One region of the Pseudomonas sp. B12(2026) genome, then DNA from elsewhere that is predicted to be linked to it. Evidence: riboswitches for the same ligand, from Rfam matches in the RefSeq annotation. Region 1 holds a riboswitch; each other region holds the start of a gene.
The links. Region 1 has a riboswitch for cobalamin ahead of AC3B6A_RS03250 (CbtB domain-containing protein). Riboswitches for the same ligand answer to the same signal wherever they lie in the genome.
Positions count from the first base shown of each region.

Region 2: another riboswitch for cobalamin. It lies ahead of btuB (TonB-dependent vitamin B12 receptor); the one in region 1 lies ahead of AC3B6A_RS03250 (CbtB domain-containing protein).
Region 3: another riboswitch for cobalamin. It lies ahead of AC3B6A_RS03790 (TonB-dependent receptor domain-containing protein); the one in region 1 lies ahead of AC3B6A_RS03250 (CbtB domain-containing protein).

Region 1 covers NZ_CM173430.1:681,090-690,442, reverse strand. The annotation lists gene ccoG (cytochrome c oxidase accessory protein CcoG) at 1-1,287, shown strand, start outside; gene mapR (GntR family transcriptional regulator MpaR) at 1,362-2,771, shown strand; gene cobM (precorrin-4 C(11)-methyltransferase) at 2,919-3,665, opposite strand; gene AC3B6A_RS03260 (cobalamin biosynthesis protein) at 3,662-4,078, opposite strand; gene AC3B6A_RS03255 (CbtA family protein) at 4,161-4,859, opposite strand; gene AC3B6A_RS03250 (CbtB domain-containing protein) at 4,985-5,170, opposite strand; cobalamin riboswitch at 5,276-5,494, opposite strand; cobalamin riboswitch at 5,555-5,749, shown strand; gene cobW (cobalamin biosynthesis protein CobW) at 5,984-7,036, shown strand; gene cobN (cobaltochelatase subunit CobN) at 7,217-9,353, shown strand, end outside.
Region 2 covers NZ_CM173430.1:4,322,258-4,331,610, reverse strand. The annotation lists gene AC3B6A_RS20105 (ABC-type transport auxiliary lipoprotein family protein) at 1-610, opposite strand, end outside; gene AC3B6A_RS20100 (MlaD family protein) at 607-1,545, opposite strand; gene AC3B6A_RS20095 (ABC transporter ATP-binding protein) at 1,547-2,332, opposite strand; gene AC3B6A_RS20090 (ABC transporter permease) at 2,329-3,480, opposite strand; cobalamin riboswitch at 3,602-3,826, shown strand; gene btuB (TonB-dependent vitamin B12 receptor) at 3,941-5,785, shown strand; gene cobO (cob(I)yrinic acid a,c-diamide adenosyltransferase) at 5,800-6,411, shown strand; gene AC3B6A_RS20075 (cobyrinic acid a,c-diamide synthase CobB) at 6,440-7,735, shown strand; gene bluB (5,6-dimethylbenzimidazole synthase) at 7,732-8,382, shown strand; gene cbiB (adenosylcobinamide-phosphate synthase CbiB) at 8,379-9,308, shown strand; gene cobD (threonine-phosphate decarboxylase CobD) at 9,309-9,353, shown strand, end outside.
Region 3 covers NZ_CM173430.1:786,828-796,180, forward strand. The annotation lists gene tesB (acyl-CoA thioesterase II) at 1-386, shown strand, start outside; gene AC3B6A_RS03785 (HAD family hydrolase) at 395-1,003, shown strand; gene AC3B6A_RS03790 (TonB-dependent receptor domain-containing protein) at 2,069-3,940, opposite strand; cobalamin riboswitch at 4,046-4,224, opposite strand; gene dxs (1-deoxy-D-xylulose-5-phosphate synthase) at 4,258-6,168, opposite strand; gene AC3B6A_RS03800 (Ldh family oxidoreductase) at 6,430-7,425, shown strand; gene AC3B6A_RS03805 (aldehyde dehydrogenase (NADP(+))) at 8,108-9,353, opposite strand, start outside.

The DNA of each region.
Region 1 (9,353 bases):
CGCGACCTGCGCAGGCTCGGCGGCGCGCTGCTGTTCCTGCTGTTCTTCGGCACCCTCTGGCTGCAGTGGAACGGCCGCCAGGCGGTGCTCTGGGACCTGCCCGAGCGCAAGTTCTACATCTTCGGCGCGACCTTCTGGCCGCAGGATTTCATCCTGCTCTCGGCGATCCTGATCATCGCCGCCTTCGGCCTGTTCTTCATCACCGTGTTCGCCGGCCGCGTCTGGTGCGGCTACACCTGCCCGCAGAGCGTGTGGACCTGGATCTTCATGTGGGCCGAGCAGGTCACCGAGGGCGACCGCAACCAGCGCATGAAGCTGGACAAGGCCCCGGCCAGCGCCGAGAAGTTCCTGCGCAAGGGCGCCAAGCACGGGCTCTGGCTGCTGATCAGCCTGGTCACGGCGGTCACCTTCATCGGCTACTTCACCCCGGTGCGGCCGCTGGTGGCGGACCTGCTGAGCTTGCGCCTGGACCTGGAAAGCACCTTCTGGGTCGCCTTCTTCGCCGCCGCCACCTACGCCAACGCCGGCTGGCTGCGCGAGCAGGTGTGCATCCACATGTGCCCCTACTCGCGCTTCCAGAGCGTGATGTTCGACAAGGACACCCTGATCATTTCCTACGACGCGGCGCGCGGCGAATCCCGTGGCGCGCGCCGCAAGGACGCCGATCCCAAGGCCCTCGGCCTGGGCGACTGCATCGACTGCTTCCAGTGCGTGCAGGTCTGCCCCACCGGCATCGACATCCGCGACGGCCTGCAGATCGCCTGCATCGGCTGCGCCGCCTGCATCGACGCCTGCGACTCGGTGATGGACAAGATGGGCTACGACCAGGGCCTGGTGCGCTACACCTCCGAGCGCGCGCTGGAAGGCGGCAAGACCCGGCTGCTGCGCCCGCGCCTGATCGGCTACGCGGCGGTGCTGCTGGCGATGATCGGCGCCTTCGTCTGGGCGCTGCAGGCGCGGCCGCTGATCAACCTCGACGTGGCCCGCGACCGCGGCCTGTTCCGCGAGAACGCCGCCGGCGAGATCGAGAACATCTACAACCTCAAGCTGATCAACAAGACCCAGCAGCCGCAGCACTACCAACTGAGCCTCGCCGACGGCGCCGGCTACCGCCTGCAGGGCGTGCCGGAGCTGCTGCTGCAACCGGGCGAGATCCGCGACTTCGCCGTCTCGGTGGCGAGCCTGGCGCAGAGCGGCGCCGCCGGATCGGTGCCGCTGCACTTCAGGGTCAGCGACGGCAATGAGGCGATCGACGCCGCCAGCACCTTCGTCTCGCCGGGGCGCTGAGCATGGCGCGCGAGCTTGGCGTGGCGGCGCCGCAGCGCCTAGAGTGGGCGGACGCTCCCACTCCCCAGGACAAGATGAAGCGCTATGAGAAGTTCGCCGACGAGATCGCCGGCCTGATCCGCAGCGGCGTGCTCGCCCCCGGGCAGAAAGTCCCCTCGGTGCGGCACGCCAGCCGCACCTACGGGGTCAGCGCTTCCACGGTGTTCCAGGCCTATTACCTGCTGGAGGACCGCGGGCTGATCGTCGCCCGTGCGCGCTCCGGCTACTTCGTCCGCGAGCACGTGCAGCGCGCCCTGGCCGAGCCGGAGATAGCCCGCCACGACGCGCAGACCACCGAGGTGGATGTCAGCGAACTGGTGTTCTCGGTGCTCAGCTCGATCAAGGACCCGGACACCGTGCCCTTCGGCTCGGCCTTCCCGGCCCCGGAGCTGTTCCCCCTGCCGCGCCTGGCGCGCTCCATGGCCCACGCCGTGCGCGACATGGACCCACGCTCGGTGGTGGCCGACCTCGCCCCCGGCAGCCACGCGCTGCGTCGGCAGATCGCCCTGCGCTACATGGTCGGCGGCATGCCGCTGCCGGTGGAGGAACTGGTGGTCACCAACGGCGCGCTGGAAGCGCTGAACCTGTGCCTGCAGGTGGTGACCCGTCCGGGCGACCTGGTGGCCATCGAGGCGCCGGCCTTCTACGCCAGCCTGCAGGTGCTGGAGCGGCTGAAACTGAAGGCGGTGGAAATCCCCGTGCACCCGCGCGAGGGCATCGACCTCGACGTGCTCGCCGACAGCCTGGCGCGCCTGCCGATCAAGGCCTGCTGGTTCATGAGCAACTTCCAGAACCCGCTGGGCGCGAGCATGGCCGAGGACAAGAAGCGCGCCCTCGCCGCCCTGCTGGCCCGGCACCAGGTGCCGCTGATCGAGGACGACGTCTACGCCGAGCTGTACTTCGCCGCCCAGGCGCCGAAGCCGGTGAAGGCCTTCGACAGCGAGGGGCTGGTGATGCACTGCAGCTCCTTCTCCAAGAACCTGGCGCCGGGCTACCGGGTCGGCTGGGTGGCCGGCGGGCGCTACGCCGAGCAGATCGAGCGGCTCAAGCTGATGACCAGCCTGTCGGCCTCGGTGCCGGCCCAGGCGGCCATCGCCGACTACCTGCAGCACGGCGGCTACGACCGCCACCTGCGCAAGCTGCGCCACGCCCTGGAAAGCCAGCAGCACGCCATGCTCGCCGCCGTGGCCCGGCACTTCCCCGCCGCCACCCGCGTCACCCGGCCCAGCGGCGGCTACTTCCTGTGGCTGGAGCTGCCCGAGCACATCGACGCGCTCAAGCTGTTCCAGCTCGCCCTGGCCCAGGGCATCAGCCTGGCGCCGGGGCCGATCTTCTCCGCCACGCGGCGCTTCGGCCATTGCCTGCGGCTGAACTACGGCCACCCGTGGACGGCGCGCAGCGAACAGGCCATGGAAACCCTCGGGCGAATCATCCACTCGCTGTAGCCCCGAGCGCCGTGGCGGCCCTTCGTAGGAGCGGATCTCATCCGCGATCCGGCCGAAAGGCCGGCGCCCAGGGTTTGCACCGCTATCGCGGTGATCGCGGATAAGATCCGCTCCTACAAAAGCGGGCCTCGCGCCATCCCCGGCGCCTCACGGGCGATACAGGTGCGCATGCCCCGCGCTGTACAGCGACGAATCGGCGAAACCCTCCGCGCCCAGCACCTTGCCCACCAGGATCAGCGCCGTGCGGCGGAAGCCCTTGGCGGCGGCCTTGGGCAGGATGTCGCCGAGGGTGCCGGTGACCTGGTCCTGGTCCGGCCAGCTGGCGCGGTGGATCACCGCGACCGGGCAGTCGGCGCCGTAATGCGGCAGCAGCTCGGCGACGATCGACGCCAGCTGGCCGACGCCCAGGTGGATCGCCAGGGTGGCGCGGTGCTGCGCCAGCTCGGCGAGGGACTCGCCCTCGGGCATCCGCGTCCGGCTTGCGTAGCGGGTCAGGATCAGCGTCTGGGAAATATCCGGCAGGGTCAGTTCGCAACCGAGGATCGCCGCGCAGGCCGAGGTGGCGGTGACGCCGGGCACGATCTCGTAGGGAATGCCGCGTTCGCGCAGGTGGCGGATCTGCTCGCCGATGGCGCCGTACAGCGACGGGTCGCCGGAGTGCACCCGCGCCACGTCCCGGCCCTCGGCGTGGGCCTGCGCCAGCAGCGCGACGATCTCGTCCAGATGCAGCTCGGCGGTGTTCACCACGCGTTCGGCGCTGTGCCCTTCCAGCACCGCCGGCGGCACCAGCGAGCCGGCGTAGAGGATCACCGGACAGGCACGGATAAGCCGCTGGCCCTTGACCGTGATGAGCTCCGGATCGCCGGGGCCGGCGCCGATGAAGTAGACCGTCATGGCTGTTCCTGTTCGGGTGCATCGGGGATGAAGGCCAGCGCGCAGGTAGCCTGGTCGCTGCGGCGCTTGCCCACCAGCAGCCGCGCTGGCGCGCCGCCCTGGGCTTCGGCCTGCAGCAGCGCCGCGGCTTCGGCGACGCTGGCGCTGCCGGTGGCCGTGCGCACCGCCTCCGATGGCTCGCCGAGGCGCTTCTCGCAGGCCGCCAGCTGTTGCGGGGTGAACAGCGCCAGCGGCAGGTCCAGCGCGGCGGCCAGGGCGCTCAGCCCTTCTTCGTCGGCCTTCAGCGTGGCGCTGGCCAGCGCGGTGAGATTCGACTCGTCGAGCCCGGCTTCCGCCAGGGTGTCCCGTAGCAGCGCGCGCAATTCATCGAGCGGGCAGCCCCGGCGGCAACCGAGGCCGGCAACCAGCGTCATGATCAGTCTCCTGAAATGGCCTCTGAAAATGAAAACCCCGCAGGCGGCAGGGCCGGCTGCGGGGTGGAGCATAGCGCCGGAATCAGGCCGACGGTGCGAAGCGGCGGAACAACCAGACGGACACGACGCCCAGGGCCGCCCAGAACACCGCGTTGGTGAGCAGCGAGGCGACGACGAACTCCCGGGCGAGGCTTTCCGGCGCGAGGCTGGCATGCACCTCCGGCTGCGGCGCGCCGACCAGGTGCGGCACCACCAGCAGCGCCAGGCCCACGCCGCGCAGCAGCCAGGCGCGGCTGAACACCAGCAGCGCGAGGCCGGCGGCGGTGGCGGCGGCGGTGCCGATCCACCAGCCCTGCCGCAGGCCCAGGTCGGCGGCGGCGGTGCCGGGCACTTCCGGCGGCAGGCCGAGGGATGGCGCCAGGGTGAACACGGCGAAACCGGCGAGGCCCCAGAGCAGGCCCTCGGAGGTCCTGCCCGGCTCGCGCAGGGTGAACAGGCCGGCCAGCATCAGGGCGAAGCCCACCGCGACCACCAGGTTGCCGCCGGTGGTGGAGAGGATGCGCTGCCAGCCGTCTTCCGGCTCCCAGGCCTGCGTGTCGTGGTGGTGGCCGGCGGCGGCGCCTTCGGCGTGCTCGTGGCTGTGCTCGGCCACGGGTTCGGCCTGCTCGTAGGTCTCCGCCTTGAGGATCAGCGGGGACACCCACAGCAACTGGACCACGGTCAGCACCAGCGCCGCGATCAGGCCGGCGAACCCGGCGGTCCGGGCGATACGTTTGATCATTTTTCTTCTCCGCACTCTCGGGCCGCACGGGGCAGGCGAAGCGACGCCGCGACCGCCTCGAACGGGCAGTCAGGGACGCTTCAATTCAGCCGGCCGACGCGCAGCCGATTGGATTCAGGGCCGCATCAGTGGCAGGGGAAGCCGGCGCTATGGCGAGTGTCATGCGCGGCGTTGTGCACCGCCTCCAGGTGCGAGAAGCCGGCGAAGTACACCAGCAACGCACCGAGCAGGCTGGCGCCGACGGCCAGGGCGATGCGCTTGGAAAGGGGGATGGAAGTGCTCGACGCGTGCGTCAGGGTGCTGCTGGACATGAACGTTCCCTCTGAAAGCTGAGTAGAGAACGCAGAGGTTGAACGCATTCGAACGCGCCGGAACCGGTCGCGCCACGGCCTGCGCCCGCCCACCGCGGGTTTGCCAAAAACGAAGGATTCCAGGCCGGTCTCCGGGCTTGCGACGCCAACCGGAAACTCCGGCCGGGCGGGTCAGCCTTCCCATGCCTTGGCACAGTGGCTACTGACGACCCTCGATGCGCTTACCGTTGCGGGGGCAGCGCCGGACTGGTCCTTGCGGACGCACCGGCTTCCCGTTTCACCTCGCGCACGTCGGCGCGAGACACCTGAAACCGCGCTAGCTGACCACGGCGGCCGGCAGGCGTCAACCGATCCCCGGCGATTGACCGCCTGGCCTGCGCTGCGTAGCCTTCTGGGCTTCGAGGTTCTCCGGCGCTGGCCGGAGCTAAGAGGGAACGTGGAAATCTTCGGATGCGCCACGGCTGCCCCCGCAACTGTGAACAGCCTGTCTCTTCATGTGCCACTGCCGATTCGGGCGGGAAGGCGAAGGGATAACAAGCGGCTGTGAGCCAGGAGACCTGCCTCGTGACTGGTTTTCGATCTGCTGCGCGTCGGCATAACGGCGTTAAAAATCGGCTCGAGATGCTCATTTGCTAAAGCAAACTCCGCTCTCTCGCCGCTTTTTGCCTTGTTCTGCTCTAGCTCGCGAGATCCGGAACCGGTTTGTTCTCTACACGACAACCGGGCGGGGTGATCCGGTGGCGACCTTCGTTGCGCGGCGAACCCGCGCGCGCGCCCTTCATCCGCCTTCCAACTTCCGCTTGCGAGGCGCGCATGAAAACCCTGGCCAAACTCCCCGTCACCATCGTCACCGGCTTCCTCGGCGCCGGTAAGACCACCCTGCTCCGCCACATGCTCGACAATGCGCAAGGCCGCCGCATCGCGGTGATCGTCAACGAATTCGGCGAGCTGGGCATCGACGGCGACATCCTCAAGCAGTGCGCCATCGGTTGCAGCGAGGAAGAAGCCGCCGGCCGCGTCTTCGAGCTGGCCAACGGCTGCCTGTGCTGCACCGTGCAGGAAGAGTTCTTCCCGGTGATGCGCGAGCTGGTGGCGCGCCGCGGCGACCTCGACCAGATCCTCGTCGAGACCTCCGGCCTGGCCCTGCCCAAGCCGCTGGTGCAGGCCTTCCAGTGGCCGGAAATCCGCAACGCCTGCACCGTCGATGCGGTGATCACCGTGGTCGACAGCCCGGCCGTGGCCGCCGGCACCTTCGCCGCCCATCCCGAGCAGGTCGACCAGCAGCGCCAGCAGGACCCGAACCTCGACCACGAATCGCCGCTGCACGAACTCTTCGAAGACCAGTTGGCCAGCGCCGACCTGGTGGTGCTGAACAAGGCCGACCTGCTCGACGCCGAGGCGCTGGCCCGGGTGCGCGCCGAGGTCGCCGAGGAGCTGCCGCCGGCGGTGAAGATCGTCGAGGCCAGCGCCGGCCAGCTGCCGCTTTCCGTGCTGCTGGGGCTGAACGCCGAGGCCGAGCTGCACATCGACAGCCGCCCGACCCACCACGACCATGAAGGGCACGAAGACCACGATCACGACGAGTTCGACTCCTTCCACGTCGACCTGCCGGAAGTGGAAGAACGCGCCCTGCTCGACACGCTGAACGCGCTGGTCGAGCGCCACGCCATCCTGCGCATCAAGGGCTTCGTGGCCATCCCCGGCAAGCCCATGCGCCTGCTGGTGCAGGGCGTCGGCAAGCGCTTCGACAAGCATTTCGACCGCGCCTGGCGCGGCGACGAAACCCGCGCCACGCGCCTGGTGGTGATCGGCCAGGAGCTGGACCAGGCCGCCATCGCCAACGCGCTGCGCACCGCCCTGGCGTGATTGCGTAGGGTGGCGTGGAGCGCAGCGATAGCCACCACCGATGATGGGCATCGCAGGCTCCACCCATCCTACGACCATGCCAATCCCCTGCAGGAGCGAGCTTGCTCGCGAACGGCCCCGCAGCGGGGTTTGGTTCGCGAGCAAGCTCGCTCCTACGAAGAGCCACTACCGAGCAAACCCATGCACCTGCTGCGCACCCAACCCGGCGGCTTCGTCCCCGACGACGGCATCGCCCACCTGGCCCAGACGCCCGCCGAGCTGGTGATCCTCTGCAGCGGCGACTCGCACCTCGCGCTGCTCGCCGAGGCCGCCCGCGGGCTGCCGGCGGACTACCCGAGCCTGCGCCTGGCCAATCCCATGCAGTTGCAGAACCACGCCTCGGTGGACCTCTACGTCGACGAGGTGCTGCGGCACGCCAGGGTCATCCTGATCTCGGTGCACGGCGGCGTCGGCTACTGGCGCTACGGCATGGAGCAACTGGCGGCGCTGGCCGAGCGCGGCGCCACGCTGATCGCGGTGCCCGGTGACGACAAGCCCGACCCCGAACTCACCGCCCTGAGCAACGTCCCGCCAGCGGACGCCGAACGGCTCTGGCAGTACCTGCGCCAGGGCGGCATGGGCAACGCCCGGCAGTTCTTCGCCTGCCTCGCCAACCGCCACCTGCAACGCGACTATGCCTGGAGCGAACCGCAGACGCTGCCGCGCGTGGCGCTCCATCACCCACAAGCCGGCAGCTGCGACCTCGCCCGCTGGCAGGCCGACTGGAACGCGGACTGGCCCGTCGCCGCGCTGCTGCTCTACCGCACGCACCTGCAGGCGGCGAACACCGGCTTCATCGACACCTTCTGCGAACGCCTCCGGCTCCAGGGCATCAACCCGCTGCCCATCGCCGTGGCTAGCCTCAAGGAAGCCGCCTGCCTGGACGCGGTGGAAAACCTGCTGGAGGCCGCCGACGCCGAGCTGATCATTAACACCACCGGCTTCGCCCAGTCCAACCCGGAAGCGCCGCAGGAGCGGCCGTTCAGACGCGACGTGCCGGTGCTGCAAGCCATCTGCTCGCTGGACAACTTCGACCTCTGGCGCGCCAACCCGCAGGGCCTGGGCCCGCGCGACCTGGCCATGCACATCGCGCTGCCGGAACTGGACGGCCGCATCATCACCCGGCCGATCAGCTTCAAGGGCCTGGCCTGGCGCAGCGAGCGCAGCCAGAGCGACGTGGTCTGCTACCTGCCGCACCTGCCGGGCATGGACTTCATCGCCGAACTGGCGCGGCGCTGGATGCTGCTGGCACGCAAGGCCAACGCCGACAAGCGCGTGGCGCTGATCCTGGCGAACTACCCGACCCGCGACGGGCGCATCGGCAACGGTGTCGGCCTGGATACGCCGGCCGCCGCGCTGAACATCCTCCGCGCGCTGGAGGCCCAGGGTTACCCGGTCGCCGGCCTGCCCGACTCCGGCACGGCGCTGATCCAGCAGTTGCTCGGCGGCGTCAGCAACGACCTGGACAGCCTCGACCTGCGCCCCTGCGCGCAGAGCCTGGCACTGGACGACTACCTCGCCTGCTTCGCGCGCCTGCCCGAAGCCAACCAGCAGGCCGTGCGCGAACGCTGGGGCGAACCGCAGCAGGACCCGATGTTCCGCAGCGGCCGCATGATGGTCGCCGGCCTGCGCTTCGGCCTCGGCTTCGTCGGCATCCAGCCGGCGCGCGGCTACCAGCTCGACGCCGCGGCGATCTACCACGATCCCTCGCTGGTGCCGCCCCACGGCTACCTCGCCTTCTACTTCTGGCTGCGCGAGGTGTTCGGCGCCGACGCGGTGGTCCACGTCGGCAAGCACGGCAACCTGGAATGGCTGCCGGGCAAGGGCGTCGGGCTCTCCGAGGAGTGCTGGCCGGACGCGATCCTCGGCCCGCTGCCGAACCTCTACCCGTTCATCGTCAACGACCCCGGCGAAGGCGCCCAGGCCAAGCGCCGCGCCCAGGCGGTGATCATCGACCATCTGATGCCGCCGCTGACCCGCGCGGAAAACTACGGCCCGCTGCGCGACCTCGAACGCCTGGCCGACGAGTACTACGACGCCTCCCTGCTCGACCCGCGCCGCGCCAATGAACTGCGCGGCGACATCCTCGTGCTGGTGCGCGAAACCGCGCTGGACCGCGAGCTGGGCTTGCAGCTGAGCGACGATCCGGAAAGCTGGCTGCCGCAGCTGGACGCCTACCTCTGCGACCTCAAGGAATCGCAGATCCGCGATGGCCTGCACGTGTTCGGCGAGTCGCCCGTGGGCGAGCTGCGCCGCGACACGCTGCTGTCGCTGGTGC
Region 2 (9,353 bases), 2.3 Mb from region 1:
CTGTCTGCGCCTGCCCCTGCTGCAACGTCCACTCCACCACCTGCGCGGCGAGCTGGTCGGCGGCCTTGCCGAAGGCGGTGACCACTTCCGCGACCTGTTTGCCCTCCACCGGCTGGCGGACCTCGAAGCTGCGCGCGGCGACGATGCGCTGGCCGAGGGTGCGGACCAGGCGCGCTTCGTAGCGGATGTGCACGACAGGCCGGTCGCCCTGGTATTCGCTCTGGAAGGCGCGCAGTTCACCGGTGAGGTCGAGGTCGGCCTGCAGGTTGGCGTCGTCGCTGCTCAGGGCGCGGATGCTGCCGTCGGCGCCGAAGGCGTCGAGCAGGCGGTCACGCAGCAGGCCGGGGGCGCGGTTGCTCCAGCGCGCGCCCTGGTAGCTGCTGATCTGGTTGCCCTGGGGGATCACCGCGATGCGGTTGCTGTCCAGCGCGAGGCTGGCGGTGGGCGCGCTGACCCGCAGCGACCAGTCCACCGCCGCGTTGCCGCGCGCCGGCTGCTGGGTCGCCGGCAGCAGGTAGACGTCCGGGGTTTCCGCTTCCGGAAGGATCGAGCAGGCGCCGAGCAGGCCGAGCAGGGCGGCGATGCCGAGCAGGCGGGGAAGGGCGGTCATGGCTGGAACTCCTTGTTGCGTTCGCGGCCGAGCAGGTAGCCGGTGGGGTTTTCCTGCAGGCGGCGGGTGACGCCGCGCAGGTCCTCCAGGGTGGCGCGCAGTTCGCGCACCGCCGGGCCGATTTCGCCCAGTCCGTTCAGGCCGCCGTTCACCGAGTCGTAGTTGTTGCCGAGCAGTCGTTCGACCCGCTCGCTGCTGGCGCGCAGGGCGGCCAGGGTCTTCTGGGTGTCGTCGAGGATGCTCTGGCCGCGCGTGCCGAGGGTCTGGTTGGCGCGTTCGAGCAGCGCGCTGGCGTTGGCCAGGGTGATGCGCGCCTGCTGGCTGGCGGCGGCCAGTTCCTTGACGGTCTGGCGGATGTCGTCGCGCTGTTCGGCGATCACGCTGCTGGCCTGGTCGATGTGGTCGAGGGTGCGGCTGATGTGCTCGACGTTTTCCTCGGAGAACAGGCGGCTGGCGTTGGTGAGCAGGGTGTTGACGTTGGTGGCGATGTCTTCGCCGTTGGCGAGGAACTTCGCCAGCGGCGAGGGGATGGTCTTGATCACCGGAATGTTGCCTTCCGTGCTGACCAGCGGCGGGCTGTCCTGGGCGGCGCTGGAGAGCTGGATGATGGCCTGGCCGGTGACCCCGGTGAGCGCCAGCTTGGCGCGGGTGTCCTCGCGGATCGGCGTGCTCTCGAAGACGCGGATGCGCGCGCGGACCTTGCGCGGGTCGTTCGGGTCCAGGCGCAGGAACACCACGTCGCCGACGCGGATGCCGCTGTACTGCACGGTGCCGCCCTCGGAGAGACCGGTCACCGCCTCGTTGAAGATCACGTCGTAGAACTTGTATTTCTGGTCGTTGGTCGACTGCGCCAGCCACAGCGCGAAGAGCAGCGCGCCGATGGAGACGATCAGGGTGAAGAGGCCGATCAGCACGTGATGGGCGCGGGTTTCCATGTCAGTTTTCCTCCCGCAGGGGCTGCGTGGCCTGCTGTGCGGCGCGGCCACGGGGGCCGTGGAAGTATTCCCGGACCCAGGCGTCGTCGGTCCCGGCGACCTGCTCCAGCGGGCCGACCACCAGCACGCGCTTCTGCGAGAGCACGGCGACGCGGTCGCAGATGGTGTAGAGGGTGTCCAGGTCGTGGGTGACCAGGAACACGGTGAGGCCGAAGGCGTCGCGAAGGGTCAGGATGAGTTGGTCGAAGGCCGCCGCGCCGATGGGGTCGAGGCCGGCGGTGGGCTCGTCGAGGAACAGGATGTCCGGGTCCAGCGCCAGGGCGCGGGCCAGGGCGGCGCGCTTGACCATGCCGCCGGACAGCTCGGCCGGGTACTTGGCGCCGGCATCCGGCGGCAGGCCGGCGAGGGAAATCTTCACCTTGGCCATGAATTCGGCGTCGTTGCGCGACAGCCGGGCGTGCTCGATCAGCGGCAGGCAGATGTTCTCGCTGACCGTCAGCGAGGAGAACAGCGCGCCGTTCTGGAACAGCACGCCGAAGCGCCGCTCCAGCTGCGAGCGTCGCTGCGGCGCCAGCGCCTGCAGGTTCTGCCCGAACACCTGCACGCTGCCTTCGCTGGGCTGGCGCAGGCCGATGATGCTGCGCAGCAGCACGGACTTGCCGGTGCCAGAGCCGCCGACCACGCCGAGGATTTCGCCCTTCATCACGTCGAGGTCGAGGTGCTCGTGCACGGCGTGGGTGCCGAAGCGGTTGGCCAGGTCGCGGACGGCGATGATCGGTTCGCTCACCAGCCCATCTCCATGAAGAACAGCGCGAACACCGCGTCCAGCAGGATCACCACGAAGATCGACTGGACCACCGCGGAGGTGGTGTGCTCGCCCACCGACTGCGCGCTGCCGCTGACGCGGAAGCCTTCCAGGCAGCCGATCACGGCGATGATGAAGGCGAACACCGGCGCCTTGACGATGCCGACCAGGAAGTGCTGCACGGCGATGTCGTTCTGCAGCATGTAGAGGAACAGGCGCGGCGAGATGTCCAGGCTCAGGGCGCAGACCACGCCGCCGCCGAAGATGCCGGAGAGCATCGCCAGGAAGGTCAGTATCGGCAGGGTCAGCAGCAGCGCGAGCACCCGCGGCAGCACCAGCAGCTCCACCGGGTCCATGCCCAGGGCCTGGATGGCGTCGATCTCCTGGTTGGCCTTCATCGAGCCGATCTGCGCGGTGAAGGCGCTGGCGGTGCGGCCGGCGAGGAGGATGGCGGTGAGCAGCACGCCGAATTCGCGCAGGAAGGAGAAGCCGACCAGGTCGACGGTGTAGATCGCCGCGCCGAACTTCCTCAGCACCGTGGCGCCGAGGAAGGCCACCACCGCGCCGACCATGAAGGTGAGCAGGGCGACGATGGGCACGGCGTTGAGGCCGGTCTGCTCCATGTGCGCGGCCAGCGAGGTGAGGCGCCAGCGGCGCGGGCGCGGCAGGCTGCGCAGCAGGGTCTGCAGGGTCAGGCCGATGAAGCCGAGCACGCCGACCAGATGCCCCCAGAAGATGACGGAGCCGATGCCGATGCGTTCGAGCACATCGACGATGGCGTTGCCCGGCGGCGGCTTGCGCTCGTCCAGCCGGCACTGGGTGATGGCGCCGCCCACGGCGCGCAGCAGGGCCTGGCGCTCGGCGGAGAGGTTGCGGGCGATCTGCTCCAGCTGGCCCATGCGCGCGCCGCCGATGACGTCGGAGAGCAGCGCCGCGCCGGCGGTGTCGAGCGCGCCGAGGTCGCCGAAGTCCAGCGCGGCGGGCTGGCCGCCCTGGCGCGCGTCGGCGACCTGGGCCTCCAGCGCGGCGAAATGCGCCAGCGTCCAGTCGCCGCTGACGTGCATCAGCGGGGGGCTGGAGCGGGTATCGAGCTGGAGTCGGCCGGGTTGTGCAGTCGTCATGCATCGCATTCTAGCGAGTTTCTGCGGTGCCACCAGCTGCGTTGTGTTTCACCTGTTGGCCGCTCTGGCGCGGGCTTTGGCGGGGGCCGCGACAGCCTGTTCAATTGACGCCCCGGGCGGCGAGCCTCTAAGCTGCGCGCCTGCTTCAGGTGCCCCCGGCGCAAGTCGGGGGTGAAACAGGGAAGCCGGTGAATTCGATCCTCCGGGTCGACCAGTCCGGCGCTGCCCCCGCAACGGTAAGCGAGCATCGAACCGCATTTCGCCACTGTGCCACCGGCATGGGAAGGCGCGGTTTCCGGAGCCTCTCACGGCGCCACTCGCAAGCCCGGAGACCGGCCTGCTGCAAGCCATGGCATCGCGGGAGGCGCTGCCGATCGCTCCGGCCGGCCTGCGCTGCCGGGGCGTTCCCGTCCTCCGCCTGCCTTTTTCGGTCAGAGCCGCGCGGGTGAGAGCGGCGGAGTGAGTTCACGTGAAGCATTTCCTCTATTGGCCGACGGCGCTGGCGCTGGGCGGCTTTTCCTGTATCGGCCTGGCGGCGGACGACACGCCGCTGGTGCTCGACGATCAACTGGTGACCGCCACCCGCACCGGGCAACGCGCCGGGCAGAGCCTCGCTGCGGTCGGCGTGCTGGACCGCGCGGACATCGAACGCGCCCAGGCGCAGTCGGTGCCGGACCTGCTGCGGCGCCTGCCGGGCATCTCCCTGAGCAACGCCGGCGGGCCCGGCAAGGCCACCAGCCTCTACCTGCGCGGCAGCGAATCCGACCATGTGCTGGTGCTGATCGATGGCGTCAAGGCCGGCTCGGTGTCCTCCGGCGGCGCCTCGCTGCAGGACCTGCCGCTGGAACTGGTCGAGCGCATCGAGGTGGTGCGCGGGCCGCGCTCCAGCCTGTACGGCTCCGAGGCCATCGGCGGGGTGATCCAGATCTTCACCCGCCAGGCGGCGGAGCAGGGTTTCAGGCCCTGGGCCTACGCCGGCGCGGGCAGCCAGGGCACCTACGAAGGCAGCGCCGGGGCCTCGGCCAGCGACGGGCGCGGCTGGTTCGCCCTCGGCGTCTCCAGCCTGGATACCGCCGGCATCGACGCCAGGGCCGACGGCGCCAGCGGCCATGAGCCGGATAGCGACGGTTACCGCAACCTTGCCGGCTCGCTGCGCGCCGGCTATCGCTTCGACAACGGCCTGGAGCTGGACGGCAGCCTGTTGCAGAGCGATTCGCACAACGACTTCGACGCGGTGAACAGCCGCCGCACCCGGGGCTTCGATGCCTACACCCGGGGCGTGCAGCGGGTGATCGGCGGCCGCGCGCGCTTCGCCCCGCTGGAGCCCTGGCGGGTGAGCCTGTCCGCCGGGCGCAGCGAGGACAACGCCGACGCCTATCAGGACGGCGCGTTCTACTCGCGCTTCGACAGCCGGCGCGACACCGCGTCCTGGCAGAACGACCTGGAACTGGCGCCCGGCCAGACCCTGACCCTCGGCTACGACTGGCAGCGGGACGCGCTGAGCAGCTCCACCGACTACGCGGTGACCTCCCGCGACAACCGCGGCACCTTTGCCCAGTACCTCGGCAGCGCCGGACGCCACGACTGGCAGCTGAGCCTGCGTCACGACGACAACCAGCAGTTCGGCAGCCGCAACACCGGCAACCTCGCCTGGGGCTATGCGCTGACCGACGCGGTGCGCGCCTTCGCCAGCTACGGCACGGCCTTCAAGGCGCCGACCTTCAACGAGCTCTACTACCCCGGCTACGGCAACCCCGACCTCGACGCGGAAACCTCGCGCAGCCTGGAGCTCGGCGTGGACGGCCGCCACGGCTGGGGCCACTGGGCGGTGAACCTGTACCGCACGGCGATCGACGACCTGATCGCCTACGACTCGGCGCTGCAGGCGCCGGAGAACATCGACCAGGCGCGCATCCGTGGCGTCGAGCTGCAACTGGGCAGCCAGTGGCGGGACTGGACGTGGAACGCCAACGCCAGCCTGCTCGACCCGGAGAGCCGCGCCAGCGGCAGCCGTGGCAACGAGCTGCCGCGCCGCGCCCGGCAACTGTTCAACCTGGACCTCGACCGGCGCTTCGACGCGCTGAGCCTGGGCGCCAGTCTGCACGCCGAGGGCCGCCGCTACGACGACCTGGCCAACCGCAATTGCCTCGGTGGTTTCGCTACGCTGGACCTGCGCGGCGAATACCAACTGACCCCGGAGTGGCGCCTGCAGGCGCGCCTGGGCAACCTGTTCGACGCCGACTACCAGACCACCCTAGGCTACCGGCAGCCCGGCCGCGCCGTACTCTTCGGCGTGCGCTACCAGGCCCTTTGAGAGGAGAGAGACCGATGAGCGAATCCCCGGACAAGGACGAGCGCCACCGCTCGCGCATGCAGCGCAAGAAGAGCGTGGTCGACGAGAAGATCGCCCAGGCCCAGGACGAACGCGGCGTGTTCCTGGTCCACAGCGGCAACGGCAAGGGCAAGAGCAGCGCGGCCTTCGGCATGGTCGCCCGCGCGCTGGGCCACGGCCTGAAGGTGGGCGTGGTGCAGTTCATCAAGGGCGCCGCGACCACCGGCGAGGAAGCCTTCTTCCGGCGCTTCCCCGAGGAGGTCAGCTACCACGTGATGGGCGAGGGCTTCACCTGGGAGACCCAGGACCGCCAGCGCGACATCGCCAAGGCGCACGAAGCCTGGGAGGTCGCCCGCCGCTTGCTGAGCGATCCGCAGGTCGGCCTGGTGGTGCTGGACGAGGTGAACATCGCCCTCAAGCACGGCTACCTGGAACTGGACAGCGTGCTCGCCGACATCGCCGCCCGCCCGCCGATGCAGCATGTGGTCGCCACCGGGCGCGGCGCGCTGCCGGCGATGGTCGAGGCGGCCGATACCGTGACCGAGATGGGCCTGGTGAAGCACGCCTTCAAGGCCGGGATCAAGGCGCAGAAAGGGGTGGAGTTCTGATGGTTTCCCTCGTGCCGGAGCGCGCCTGATGCCCGATTCCCGCCAATGCCCCGCGCTGCTGATCGCCGCCCCCGCCTCCGGCCAGGGCAAGACCACCGTGACCGCCGCCCTGGCGCGCCTGTACACGCGTCTCGGGCGCAAGGTGCGGGTGTTCAAGTGCGGCCCGGACTTCCTCGACCCGATGATCCTTGCCCGCGCCAGCGGCGCGGCGGTCTACCAGCTCGACCTGTGGATGGTCGGCGAGGCCGAGAGCCGCCGGCTGCTCTGGGAGGCTGCCGGTGACGCCGACCTGATCCTCATCGAAGGCGTGATGGGCCTGTTCGACGGCTCGCCCTCGGCCGCCGATCTCGCCCGCCGCTTCGGCGTGCCGGTGCTGGCGGTGATCAACGGCCAGTCCATGGCCCAGACCTTCGGCGCGCTGGCGGTCGGCATGGCGACCTACCAGCCGGACCTGCCGTTCTCCGGCGTGCTCGCCAACCGCATCGGCAGCCAGCGCCACCTGGAGCTGGTGCGCGACAGCCTGCCGGAGTGGATTCGCTGGTACGGCGCGCTGCCGCGCGACACCGAAGTGGAATTGCCCAGCCGCCACCTGGGGCTGGTGCAGGCCGACGAACTGGCCGACCTCGACGCCCGCCTGGACGCCGCCGCCGATGCCCTGGCCGCCAGCGCCGGCACTGAACTGCCGGCCCCGGTGAGCTTCGCCGCGCCCGAGCCGTGTGCGGCTCACGCTCGCCTCGACGGCGTGCGCATCGGCGTGGCGCGGGACAACGCCTTCGCCTTCCTCTACCCGGCCAACCTCGACCTGCTGCGCGAGCTGGGCGCCGATCTGCGGTTCTTCTCGCCGCTGCGCGACCCAGCGCTGCCGGCGGTGGACAGCCTCTACCTGCCCGGCGGCTACCCGGAGCTGCACCTGCGCGCGCTGGCGGAAAACCAGGCCATGGCCCGGGCGATCCGCGCGCACCACGCCGCCGGCAAGCCGATCCTCGCCGAGTGCGGCGGCATGCTCTACCTGCTCGACGCGCTGACCGACGTGGCCGGCGAACGCGCCGAACTGCTCGGCCTGCTGCCCGGCGAGGCGCGCATGCAGAAGCGCCTCGCCGCGCTGGCGCTGCAGGCGGTGACGCTGCCCGAAGGCACCCTGCGCGGCCACACCTTCCACCATTCGCTGCTGGACAGCGCGCAAGCGCCGCTGGCCCGGGGCGTCTGCCCGAACGACAAGCCGGTGGCCGAGGCGGTGTTCCGCCGCGACCGCCTGACCGCGTCCTACATCCACTTCTACCTGCCGTCCGCCCCGGATGCCGCAGTGGCACTGTTCCGACCATGACCCAGCACGCCTACAGCCCCGAGGAGCGCGCCGCGCTCTACCGCGCCATCGCCGAGCGCCGCGACATGCGCCACTTCAGTGGCGGCGAGGTGGCGCCAGAACTGCTCGCCCGCCTGCTGGAAGCCGCGCACCAGGCGCCCAGCGTCGGCCTGATGCAGCCGTGGCGCTTCATCCGCATCACCCGGCCGCAGCTGCGCCAGTCGATCCACCGCCTGGTGGAGGAGGAGCGCGTGCGCACCGCCGAGGCGCTGGGCGAGCGTTCCGATGAATTCATGCGGCTCAAGGTGGAAGGCGTGCTCGACTGCGCCGAGCTGCTGGTCGCCGCGCTGATGGACGGCCGCGAGAGCCACGTGTTCGGCCGCCGCACCCTGCCGCAGATGGACCTGGCCTCGCTGTCCTGCGCCATCCAGAACCTCTGGCTGGCGTCCCGCGCGGAGGGGCTGGGGATGGGCTGGGTGTCGCTGTTCGACCCGGCCGCGCTGGGCGAGCTGCTCGGCCTGCCCGCCGGCGCCGAGGCGGTGGCGGTGATCTGCCTGGGGCCGGTGGAGCAGTTCTACCCGGCGCCGATGCTGGCCCTCGAAGGCTGGCGCCAGCCGCGCCCGCTGGAGGAGCTGCTGTTCGAGGATCGCTGGGGAGAGCGGCCATGAGCCTGGCGCTGCTGAGCGTCCTCGGCGTGGCGCTGGACGCCGTGCTGGGCGAGCCGAAGCGCGGGCATCCGCTGGTGGCCTTCGGACGCCTTGCCGATCGCCTGGAGCGCCGCTTCAACCGCTCGCGCAGCGATGCCGCGAGCGATACGCCGGGCCTTGGCTGGCGCAGCCACGGCGTCACCGCCTGGATCATCGCGGTGGTCCCGCTGACCCTGGTCGCGCTGCTGCTCAGCCTGCTGCCCTACGTCGGCTGGCTGGTGCAGGCGCTCGCCCTGTACGCCGCCCTCGGCCTGCGCAGCCTGGGCGAGCATGCCGAGCCGGTGGCGCTGGCCCTGCGCGCCGGCGATCTGGACGAAGCGCGCCGGCGCGTGGGCTACATGGTCAGCCGCGAGACCGCTGCGCTGGACGACACCGCCGTGGCCCGCGCCGCCACCGAATCGGTGCTGGAGAACGGCAGCGACGCGGTGTTCGCCGCGCTGTTCTGGTTCGCCGTGGCCGGCGCGCCGGGCGTGGTGCAGTACCGCCTGAGCAATACCCTCGATGCGATGTGGGGCTACCGCAACGCGCGCTTCGAGCGCTTCGGCTGGGCGGCGGCGAAGATCGACGACCTGCTCAACTACATTCCGGCGCGGCTGGTGGCGCTGACCTACGCGCTGCTCGGCCGCACCCGCCCGGCCCTGCGCTGCTGGCGCAGCCAGGCGCCGCAGTGGGACAGCCCCAACGCCGGCCCGGTGATGGCCGCCGGCGCCGGCGCCCTGGGCGTGGCGCTGGGCGGCGCGGCGCGCTACCACGGCGAGCTGCACGAACGCCCGCAACTGGGCGAAGGCCCGGCGCCGGGCGCGGCGGACATCTGGCGCGCGCTGGCGCTGGTGCGCCAGGGCGTGCTGCTGTGGCTGGCGTTGATCCTGATCCTGGGAGTGCTCTGAATGCTCGAACATGGTGGCCGCTTGCGCCGGGCGGCGCAGCACTAC
Region 3 (9,353 bases), 110 kb from region 1:
CGGTGACCCAGAACGACCCCTACGAGCCCTCCGTCGGCGAGCCGGTGAAGTACCTCTGGCTGCGCGCCGACGGCAAGCTGCCGGACGTGCCGGCGCTGCACAAGTACATCCTCGCCTACGCCTCGGACTTCGGCTTCCTCACCACCTCGCTGCTGCCCCACGGCCGCTCGGTGTGGCAGAAGGACATGCAGGTCGCCACCATCGACCACTCCGTGTGGTTCCACCGCGACCTGCGCGCGGACGAGTGGCTGCTCTACGCCATCGACAGCCCCTGGGCCGGCAATGGCCGCGGCTTCGTGCGCGGCAGCATCTTCAACCGCGATGGCCAGCTGGTCGCCTCGTCGACCCAGGAAGGCCTGATCCGCCACCGCGAGGACTGGGCATGACGCTTGGCATGCTCCTGAGTGAAGTGCGTCACTGGGTGTTCGACATGGACGGCACCCTGACCCTGGCGGTGCACGACTTCCCGGCGATCAAGCGGGCCCTGGGCATTCCCCAGGAGCACGACATCCTCACTCATCTGGCCGCGCTGCCGGAGGACGAGGCGGCGGCCAAGCACGCCTGGCTGCTGGAGCACGAGCGCGAACTGGCGGTGGCGTCCACCGCGGCGGCCGGCGCGGTGGAGCTGGTGCGCGCGCTGCACGGCGCGGGCTACCGCCTCGGCATCCTCACCCGCAACGCCCATGAGCTGGCGCTGATCACCCTGGATGCCATCGGCATCGGCGATTGCTTCCGCAGCGAAGATATCCTCGGCCGCGGCGAGGCCGAGCCCAAGCCCAGCCCGGACGGCCTGCTGCGCCTGGCGGCACGCTGGGACGTGGCGCCGCAGCGGATGCTGATGGTCGGCGACTACCGCTTCGACCTCGACTGCGCCCGCGCGGCTGGGGCGCAAAGCGCGCTGGTCAATCTGCCGGAGCACCTGCCGGAAAACCCCTGGCCCGAACTGACCGACTGGCACGCGCGCGATTGCGCGGAGCTGGGAAGGATGGCGGGGGTTTTGTAGGAGCGGACCTTGTCCGCGAATGGCGGGTGTGGCTTGCTCCTGCGGTTGCCGGGAAATGTGGCCTGTGGATCGTAGGGTGAGTTACCCGCCGTCTTGTTCGGTGTTTCTGCGCCGCTTCGGCGTGTGCTGGGACTCTTTGTTTCGCCCCCTCGGGCGACCTACTTTGTCAAACGCCACAAAGTAGGCAAAGGTCTCTGCCCCATCATCCGGCCCCGGCTTCGCCGGGGTTCCCTCGCTCCATCGGAGTTTCAGGGGCCCGCGTTGACGGGCCATCCCTGGCCCGACAACGCTCTCGCGGCATCCATGCCGCTCAACCCCTGAAACTCCGATTCCACTCGGCCTCCTGAAGGGGCGCTCCGGCGCGCGCGGAGATTCCTCTGGAAGTCTTCAAAAGCCAAATCCCAAAGCACAGCGTGCCCGGGATTTGCTCGTGTAGGAGCGGACCTTGTCCGCGAAGCTCTTGAGCCGGGCTGATCGCGGACAGAGTCCGCTCCTACAAAAGCCAATCCCACCGTAGGAGCGGACTCCGTCCGCGATGCTCTTGTTCTGCGTATGGGTAACGCGGAGCGGTATCCGCCTGATGGGTATCGCTTCGCTCCACGCCATCCTACGAAAAGCTGCTCCCAGCATGGAGCAGCCAAGGTTTCAGGCGCGCGCAGGGTCCCGTCAGGAGGCCGAGTGGAGGTATTGCGCAGAGGGGCGAGCGGCATGGATGCCGCGAGAGGCTTGAAGGGCCATGGATGGCCCTTGCAAGCCGACCCTCGGAGCAATACCGGAGCGAGGGGAGTCTGAGCGAAGCGAAGACCCGGATGCCGGGACGGGCCCTTTTGGTTCCTTTTGGGGCCCCAAAAGGGACTCGCCCGGGAGGGCGAAACCAAATCGCTCAGCACACGCCGAAGCGGCGCAGAAACACCCCAGCCCAAACAAAAGACAAAAGCATCGCGGAGAAGCTCCGCTCCTACGAAAGCGGTGCACCCTGTAGGAGCGGACCTTGTCCGCGATCCGCCGGCAGGGCCGGCGTCGAGCGGGTTCGCGAGCAAGCTCGCTCCTACGGAAAAGCGGTCCTTAAAGCTCCGGCGTCCAGGTTACCGCCAGCAGCGCGGTACGGCCCGGTTCCTGATACGGGCGGGGTTCGCCCATGAAGTCCATCGGGCTGGTCGGGCGCAGGTAGTCGCCCAGGGTGTAATCGCGGTCCAGCGCGTTATCCAGCTTCAGGTCGAAGCGCACCTCGTCGCTGGCCTGCCAGCTGGTGCGCAGGTCGAGCACGCCGTAGCCGGCGAGCTGGCGGGTGTTGGCCGCGTCGTCGTAGCGCTGGCTGACCGCGCGCCAGGAACCGCCGACGCCGTAGGCGCCGAACTGGCGGTCGAGGTCCAGGCTCAGGGTGCGGCGCGCGCGGTAGGGCAGGGTGTGGCCGCTGTCGCGGTCGCGCGGGTCGATCAGGCTCAGGCCGAGGGCGGCCTGCCAGCCCAGCACCTCGCGGGCGATGCTGGCCTCGAAGCCGTCGATGCGCGCCTTGGCGATGTTCTCCGGCTGGTTGCTGGCGCTGTCCCAGGCGATCAGGTCGTCGATTTCGGTGCGGTACAGCGAGGCTTCCAGCTGGGTGCCGGAAAAGTCGCCGCGCCATTGCAGTTCGTAGGTCTTCGAGGTTTCGGCCTTGAGATTCGGGTTGCCGGCGCCGGGGTAGTAGAGGTCGCTGAAGGTGGGGGCGCGGAAGCCTTCGCCGTAGCTGGCGATCCAGCTCTGGCTGTCGCCCACCGGCAGGCTGAAGGCGGCGTTCCAGCTGTTCTGGCTGCCGTAGGCCTGGTTGTCGTCGTGGCGCAGGCCCAGCTCGGTGCCGAAGCGGTCGCCCTTGAAGCTGTGCTGGGCGAAGAAGGCGTGGTTCTCGCGCTGGTCCTCGGCGAAGACGGTGGTGCCCTCGACCCGGTCTTCGTACCAGTCGGCGCCGAGGGTGAGCTGGTTGGCCGCGTCCAGTTGCAGGCGGTTGATCCAGCCGGCGGAGTGGCGGGTGGTTTCCAGGGTGCCGTTGTTCCAGCTGTCGGCGGCGCCCACGGCCTTGTTGCGGTCGAAGCTGCGGCCCAGCTCCAGGCGGCTGTTCCAGATGTCGGTCAACTGGCCGTCGAGGTAGGCGCTGTAGCTGCTGACGCGGAATTCGTCGCGCGGCGAGCCCGGTTCGAAGTTGTAGGCGTCGTCGTATTCGTTCTTGCCGCGCTGGTCGTTGAGGTTCAGGCCGGCCTTCCAGTCCTCGTTGAAACGGTGGTCGAGGTTCAGGTGCACGGCCTTGTTGCGCTGGGCGTCGTCGTCGCTGTCGGCGCCGACGTTGTCGCTGGTGCGGTCCCAGCCGTCGCGCTCGTCGAGGCTGCCGCCGAGGTTGAATGTGGTGCGCTGGTCGCCGCCGGACAGGTTCACGCTGCGCTCGAAGGTGCCGTGGCTGCCGGCCGCCAGGCGCACTTCCGGGTGCAGGCCGGCCTCGCCGCGGCGGGTGAAGATCTGGATCACCCCGCCGATGGCGTCGGCGCCGTACAGCGAGGAGCGCGGGCCGCGGGTCACTTCCACGCGTTCGACGTTGTCGATGCTCAGGTAGTCCAGGCGGGCGATGCCGGTGCTGGCCGAGGCGACGCGCTGGCCGTCGACCAGCACCAGGGTCTGCGCGGTGCCGGTGCCGCGCACGGAGTAGGAGATCACCCCGCCGGAGCTGCCGATCTGCACGCCGGGCACGCGCTTGAGCAGTTCGGGCACGCTGCGCACCTGCAGGCGCTCGATCTCCCGGCGGGTGTACACGCTGTTGGCGGAGGTGGCCTGGGCGCGCGGCTGGACCTGGCGGCCGGAGGTGATCACCAGGGCGGGCAGGGCGTAGACGTCGTCGGGCGCGACGCTGGCGTCGGCGCAGGCCAGGGCGGGCAGCAGGCCGGTGGCCAGGGCGAGTCGGGTCAGTTTCATGGAACGTCCTCAAAAGCGGTCGGATGACTTTCGAGGAGGGCGTGGCAAGGGCGGCGGGCCGCACTTGACGGTGCGGCCCTCCGCAACACCTGTCTGGGCGTTCGGGGGCGGTCTCCGGGCTGCCGACACCCACGCTCGCGGCCTTCCCATGCGGATGCACAGTGGCGGTTCGCAGCGCGGCAGGCCAGGGCCTGCGGTCGGTTACCGTTGCGGGGGCAGCGCAGGTCTTTCACCTGCTTCCCGTTACCTCGAACGAAAACGGGCGCACCTTAGTCGGTGCGCCCGTTCACTGGCAATACTCCGGGGGAGGGATGCGCTCAGCGGTTGCCGAGCGCTTCCAGGCGCGCGGCCACCGAGGCTTCGATGCCGGTGGCGTCGAGGCCGCACTCGGCGAGCATCTGCGCGGGCTTGGCGTGTTCCACGTAGTAGTCCGGCAGGCCCAGGTGGAGGATCGGCTGCTGGAGGTTCTCGCGGGCGAGGAATTCGCTGACGGCGGCGCCGGCGCCACCCATCACGGTGTTTTCCTCGACGGTCACCAGCAGCTCGTGGCTGGCGGCCAGCTGGCGCACCAGTTCCTCGTCCAGCGGCTTGACGAAGCGCATGTCGGCGACGCTGGCGTCGAACCGCTCGGCGACTTTCAGCGCCTCGGCCAGCTGCACGCCGAACACCAGGAAGGCGACCTTGCCGGCCTTGCCCTCGCGGCGCAGCACGCCCTTGCCGATTTCCACTGGCGCCAGCGCCCGTTCGATGGAGGCGTTGGGGCCGGTGCCGCGCGGGTAGCGCACCGCCGCCGGCCCGTCGAAGTGATGGCCGGTGGTGAGCAGCTTGCGCAGTTCGTTCTCGTCGCTGGGGGTCATCACCAGCATGCCGGGGATGCAGCGCAGGTAGGAGAGGTCGAAGCTGCCGGCGTGGGTCGGACCGTCTTCGCCCACGAGACCGGCGCGGTCGATGGCGAACAGCACGTCGAGGTTCTGCACCGCGACGTCGTGGATCAGCTGGTCGTAGCCGCGCTGCAGGAAGGTGGAGTAGATCGCCACCACCGGCTTGGCGCCGTCGCAGGCCATGCCGGCCGCCAGCGTCACGGCGTGCTGTTCGGCGATGGCGACGTCGAAGTAGCGGTCCGGGAACCTGTCGGCGAAGGCCACCAGGTCCGAGCCTTCCTTCATCGCCGGGGTGATGCCGACCAGGCGCGGGTCCTCGGCGGCCATGTCGCACAGCCACTGGCCGAACACGCCGGAGTACTTCGGTCCGCCGGCCTTCTTCGGCGCGGCGTGGGCGGCGGCGCCCTCGGGTTCCAGCTTGGTGATGGCGTGGTAGCCGATGGGGTCGATCTCGGCCGGGCCGAAGCCCTTGCCCTTCTTGGTCACCACATGCAGGAACTGCGGGCCCTTGAGGTCGCGCATGTTGCGCAGGGTGGCGATCAGGGTCGGCAGGTCGTGGCCGTCGATCGGGCCGATGTAGTTCCAGCCCAGCTCCTCGAAGAGCGTGCCGGGGACCAGCATGCCCTTGGCGTATTCCTCGGTGCGGCGGGCGATCTCCCAGGCGCCGGGCAGGCGCGAAAGCACCTTCTTGCTGCCTTCGCGCATGCTGCTGTAGGTGCGGCTGGAGAGGATCTTGGCCAGGTAGTTGGACAGGCCGCCGACGTTGTGCGAGATCGACATGTCGTTGTCGTTGAGGACCACCAGCATGTCGGCCTTGACGTCCGACGCGTGGTTGAGCGCCTCGAAGGCCATGCCGGCGGTCAGCGCGCCGTCGCCGATCACCGCCACCGACTTGCGGCCCGAGCCCTGCATGCGCGCGGCAATGGCCATGCCGAGGGCGGCGCTGATGGAGGTGCTGGAGTGGCCGACACCAAAGGTGTCGTACTCGCTCTCCGAGCGGCGCGGGAAGGCGGCCAGGCCGTCCTTCTGGCGCAGGGTGCCCATGCGCTCGCGGCGGCCGGTGAGGATCTTGTGCGGGTAGGCCTGGTGGCCGACGTCCCACACCAGGCGGTCGTCCGGGGTGTCGAAGACGTAGTGCAGGGCGATCGTCAGTTCGATCACGCCGAGCCCGGCGCCGAAGTGGCCGCCGGTCTGGCCGACGCTGTACAACAGGTACTGGCGCAGTTCGTCAGCGAGGGTCAGCAGCTCCGCTTCGCCCAGCCGGCGCAGTTCGACCGGCGTGCTGGCGCGGTCGAGCAGGGGCGTGGCGGGGCGCACGCGGGGAATCTCGTGGAACGTCGTGGGCATCAGGCTGATCGTTATGGAAGGCGAAGATGCGGCAGTTTACCCGAAGCACCGGATTGCCCCAAGCAACGCGGGGCCTATCCTTTTACCGACCGGATGGTCGGAGCGCCGCCCGGAGCCTGTGCCGAAATCGTCGCCGGGGTCGCCGATTGCACGCAAGCGGCGCGCCGCCTGAGCGGCCACTGTAGACCTGACCGGTCCGGCGGCGGATTGCCGCAGCGGACGGAAACGACTGTAACGATGGAGGAGGACGGCGTGACCCGAATGAGCCTGGAAGAACTGCGCGAACTGGCGGTGGCGATCCTGCGCCGGCATGGTTTCAGCGAGCCCCACGTGCAGGCGGTGGCCGAGACCGTGCTGGCCGGCGAGCGCGACGGCTGCACGTCCCACGGTGTCTGGCGGCTGCTCGGCTGCATCCACACGGCGCGCGTCGGCAAGGTCGTGCGCGATGCCGTGCCGGAATTGTCGGAGCCCGCGCCGGCGCTGGTGCGCGTGGATGCCAGGGGTGGTTTCTCGCAGTGCGCCTTCGACCTCGGCCTGCCGAAGCTGGTGGAGAAGGCGCGCAGCCAGGGCATCGCCGCGCTGGCGATCAACCATTGCGTGCACTTCTCGGCGCTGTGGGTGGAGATCGAGCGGATCACCGCCCACGGCCTGGTCGCGCTGGCGGTCACGCCGGCCCAGGCCTACGTGGCGCCGGCTGGCGGCACGCGGCCGTTGTTCGGCACCAATCCCATCGCGTTCGGCTGGCCGCGTGGCGGGCAGAATCCCTATGTCTTCGACTTCGCCACCAGCGCCGTGGCGCGCGGGGAAATCCAGCTGCACGAGCGCGAGGGCAAGGCGATCCCGCCGGGCTGGGGCATCGATGCCGAAGGCAATCCCAGCACCGACCCCAGCGCCGTGCTCGACGGCGCCATGCTGACCTTCGGCGGGCACAAGGGCTCGGCGCTGGCGACCATGGTCGAGCTGATCGCCGGCCCGCTGATCGGCGACCTGACCAGCGCCGAAGCCACGGTCTTCGATGCCGGGACGAAATCCTCGCCCTACCACGGCGAATTGCTGATCGCCCTCGACCCGGCGCGCTTCCTCGGCGCGGATGCCCCGCAGCATCTGGCGCGGGCGGAGACGCTGTTCGAATCCATCGTCGACATGGGCGCGCGCCTGCCGTCGCAGCGCCGCTTTGCCGCGCGCAAGCGCAGCCTGGCGGAGGGTGTGGAGATCAGCGATTCGCTGGTTGCCGACCTGCGCCAGTTGCTGGAATAGCACGCGGCGCCTTCCCTGTAGGAGCGGACCTTGTCCGCGATTTGCATCGCGCTGGTGCTGATCGCGGACGGAGTCCGCTCCTACGAAGAGCCTGCTCCGGCGTTGCGCGTAGAAAGCTTTGTATGGTGTGTATGCGCCGCTTCGGTGTGTGCTGGGAGATTTGGTTTCGCCCTCCCGGGCGAGTCCCTTTTGGGGCCCCAAAAGGAACCAAAAGGGCCCGTCCCGACATCCGGGTCTTCGCTTCGCTCAGACTGCCCTCGCTCCGGTATTGCTCCGAGGGTCGGCTTGCAAGGGCCGTCCCTGGCCCTTCAAGCCTCTCGCGGTATCCATGCCGCTCGCCCCTCTGCGCAATACCTCCACTCGGCCTCCTGACGGGACTCTGCGCGCGCCTGAAACCTTGGCTGCCCCATGCTGGGAGCGGCTTTTCGTAGGATGGCGTGGAGCGAAGCGATACCCATCAGTGCGTAGGGTGGATGTCGCTGTTTACATCCACCATGACGCCTGAGCTGGGCGCCGATGGTGGACATGAAGAGCGATGTCCACCCTACGAAAAGCAGGAACATCGCGGACGGAGTCCGCTCCTACGCAGAGCAAAAGCCGCGCATAAAAAAGCCCCGGCGCACGGCCGGGGCTGATCGTCGGTGCGGGACTGGCCGACTTTCACTCCCCCACCGACGAACCCTCAGCGGGCCAGCGGCTCGCGCGTCGTCTCGCCGTCCACCAGGCGCGCGATGCCCAGCGGGTTGGCGTCCTTCAACGCCTCGGGCAGCAGCGCGTCGGGGTAGTTCTGGTAGCACACCGGGCGCAGGAAGCGGTCGATGGCCAAGCTGCCCACCGAGGTCCCGCGCGCGTCGGAGGTGGCCGGGTACGGGCCGCCGTGGACCATCGCGTCGCAGACTTCCACCCCGGTCGGGTAGCCGTTGACCAGCAGGCGGCCGGCCTTGCGCTCCAGCAGCGGCACCAGCGCGGCGAAGCGCGCGAAGTCGTCCGGCTCGGCGATCAGGGTCGCGGTGAGCTGGCCGTGCAGGCTCTCCAGCGCGCGGCGCAGTTCGGCCTCGTCGGCCACTTCGACGACGACGGTGGTCGGGCCGAAGACCTCCTCCTGCAGCAGCTCCTCGCCGTCCAGCAGCAGGCGCACATCGGCCTGGAACAGCTGCGGCCGCGCCTGCCGGCCTTCCTGCGCCTGCCCGGCGAGGTGGCGCACGCCGGGATGGGCGTTGAGGCGCGCCAGGCCCTGCTCGTAGCTCTTCAGGGTGCCGGCGTTGAGCATGGTCTGCGCCGGGCGCTGGCCGATCTCGGCGATCAGGTTGGCGACGAACAGGCTGAACGCCGGCGAGGCGATGCCGATGACCAGCCCGGGGTTGGTGCAGAACTGGCCGCAGCCGAGCACCACCGAGTCGGCCAGTTCGCGGGCGACCTGCTCGCCGCGCGCGTCCAGCGCCGCCGGCAGCACCAGCACCGGGTTGATGCTGCTCATCTCGGCGAACACCGGGATCGGCTGCGGGCGGGCGGCGGCCAGGTCGCACAGCGCGCGGCCGCCCCTGAGCGAGCCGGTGAAACCGACCGCCTGGATCGCCGGGTGCTTCACCAGCGCCTCGCCGACGCCGCCACCGTAGATCATGTTGAATACGCCGGCCGGCATGCCGGTGGCTTCGGCGGCGCGGATGATGGCTTCGCCGACCCGTTCGGCGGTGGCCATGTGGCCGCTGTGGGCCTTCACCACGACCGGGCAGCCGGCGGCCAGCGCGGCGGCGGTATCACCGCCGGCGGTGGAGAAGGCCAGGGGGAAGTTGCTGGCGCCGAACACCGCCACGGCGCCGACGCCGGTGCGGTACTGGCGCAGGTCCGGACGTGGCAGCGGCTGGCGCTCAGGCAGCGCGCGGTCGATGCGCGCGCCGAGGAAGTCGCCACGGCGCAGTACTTTGGCG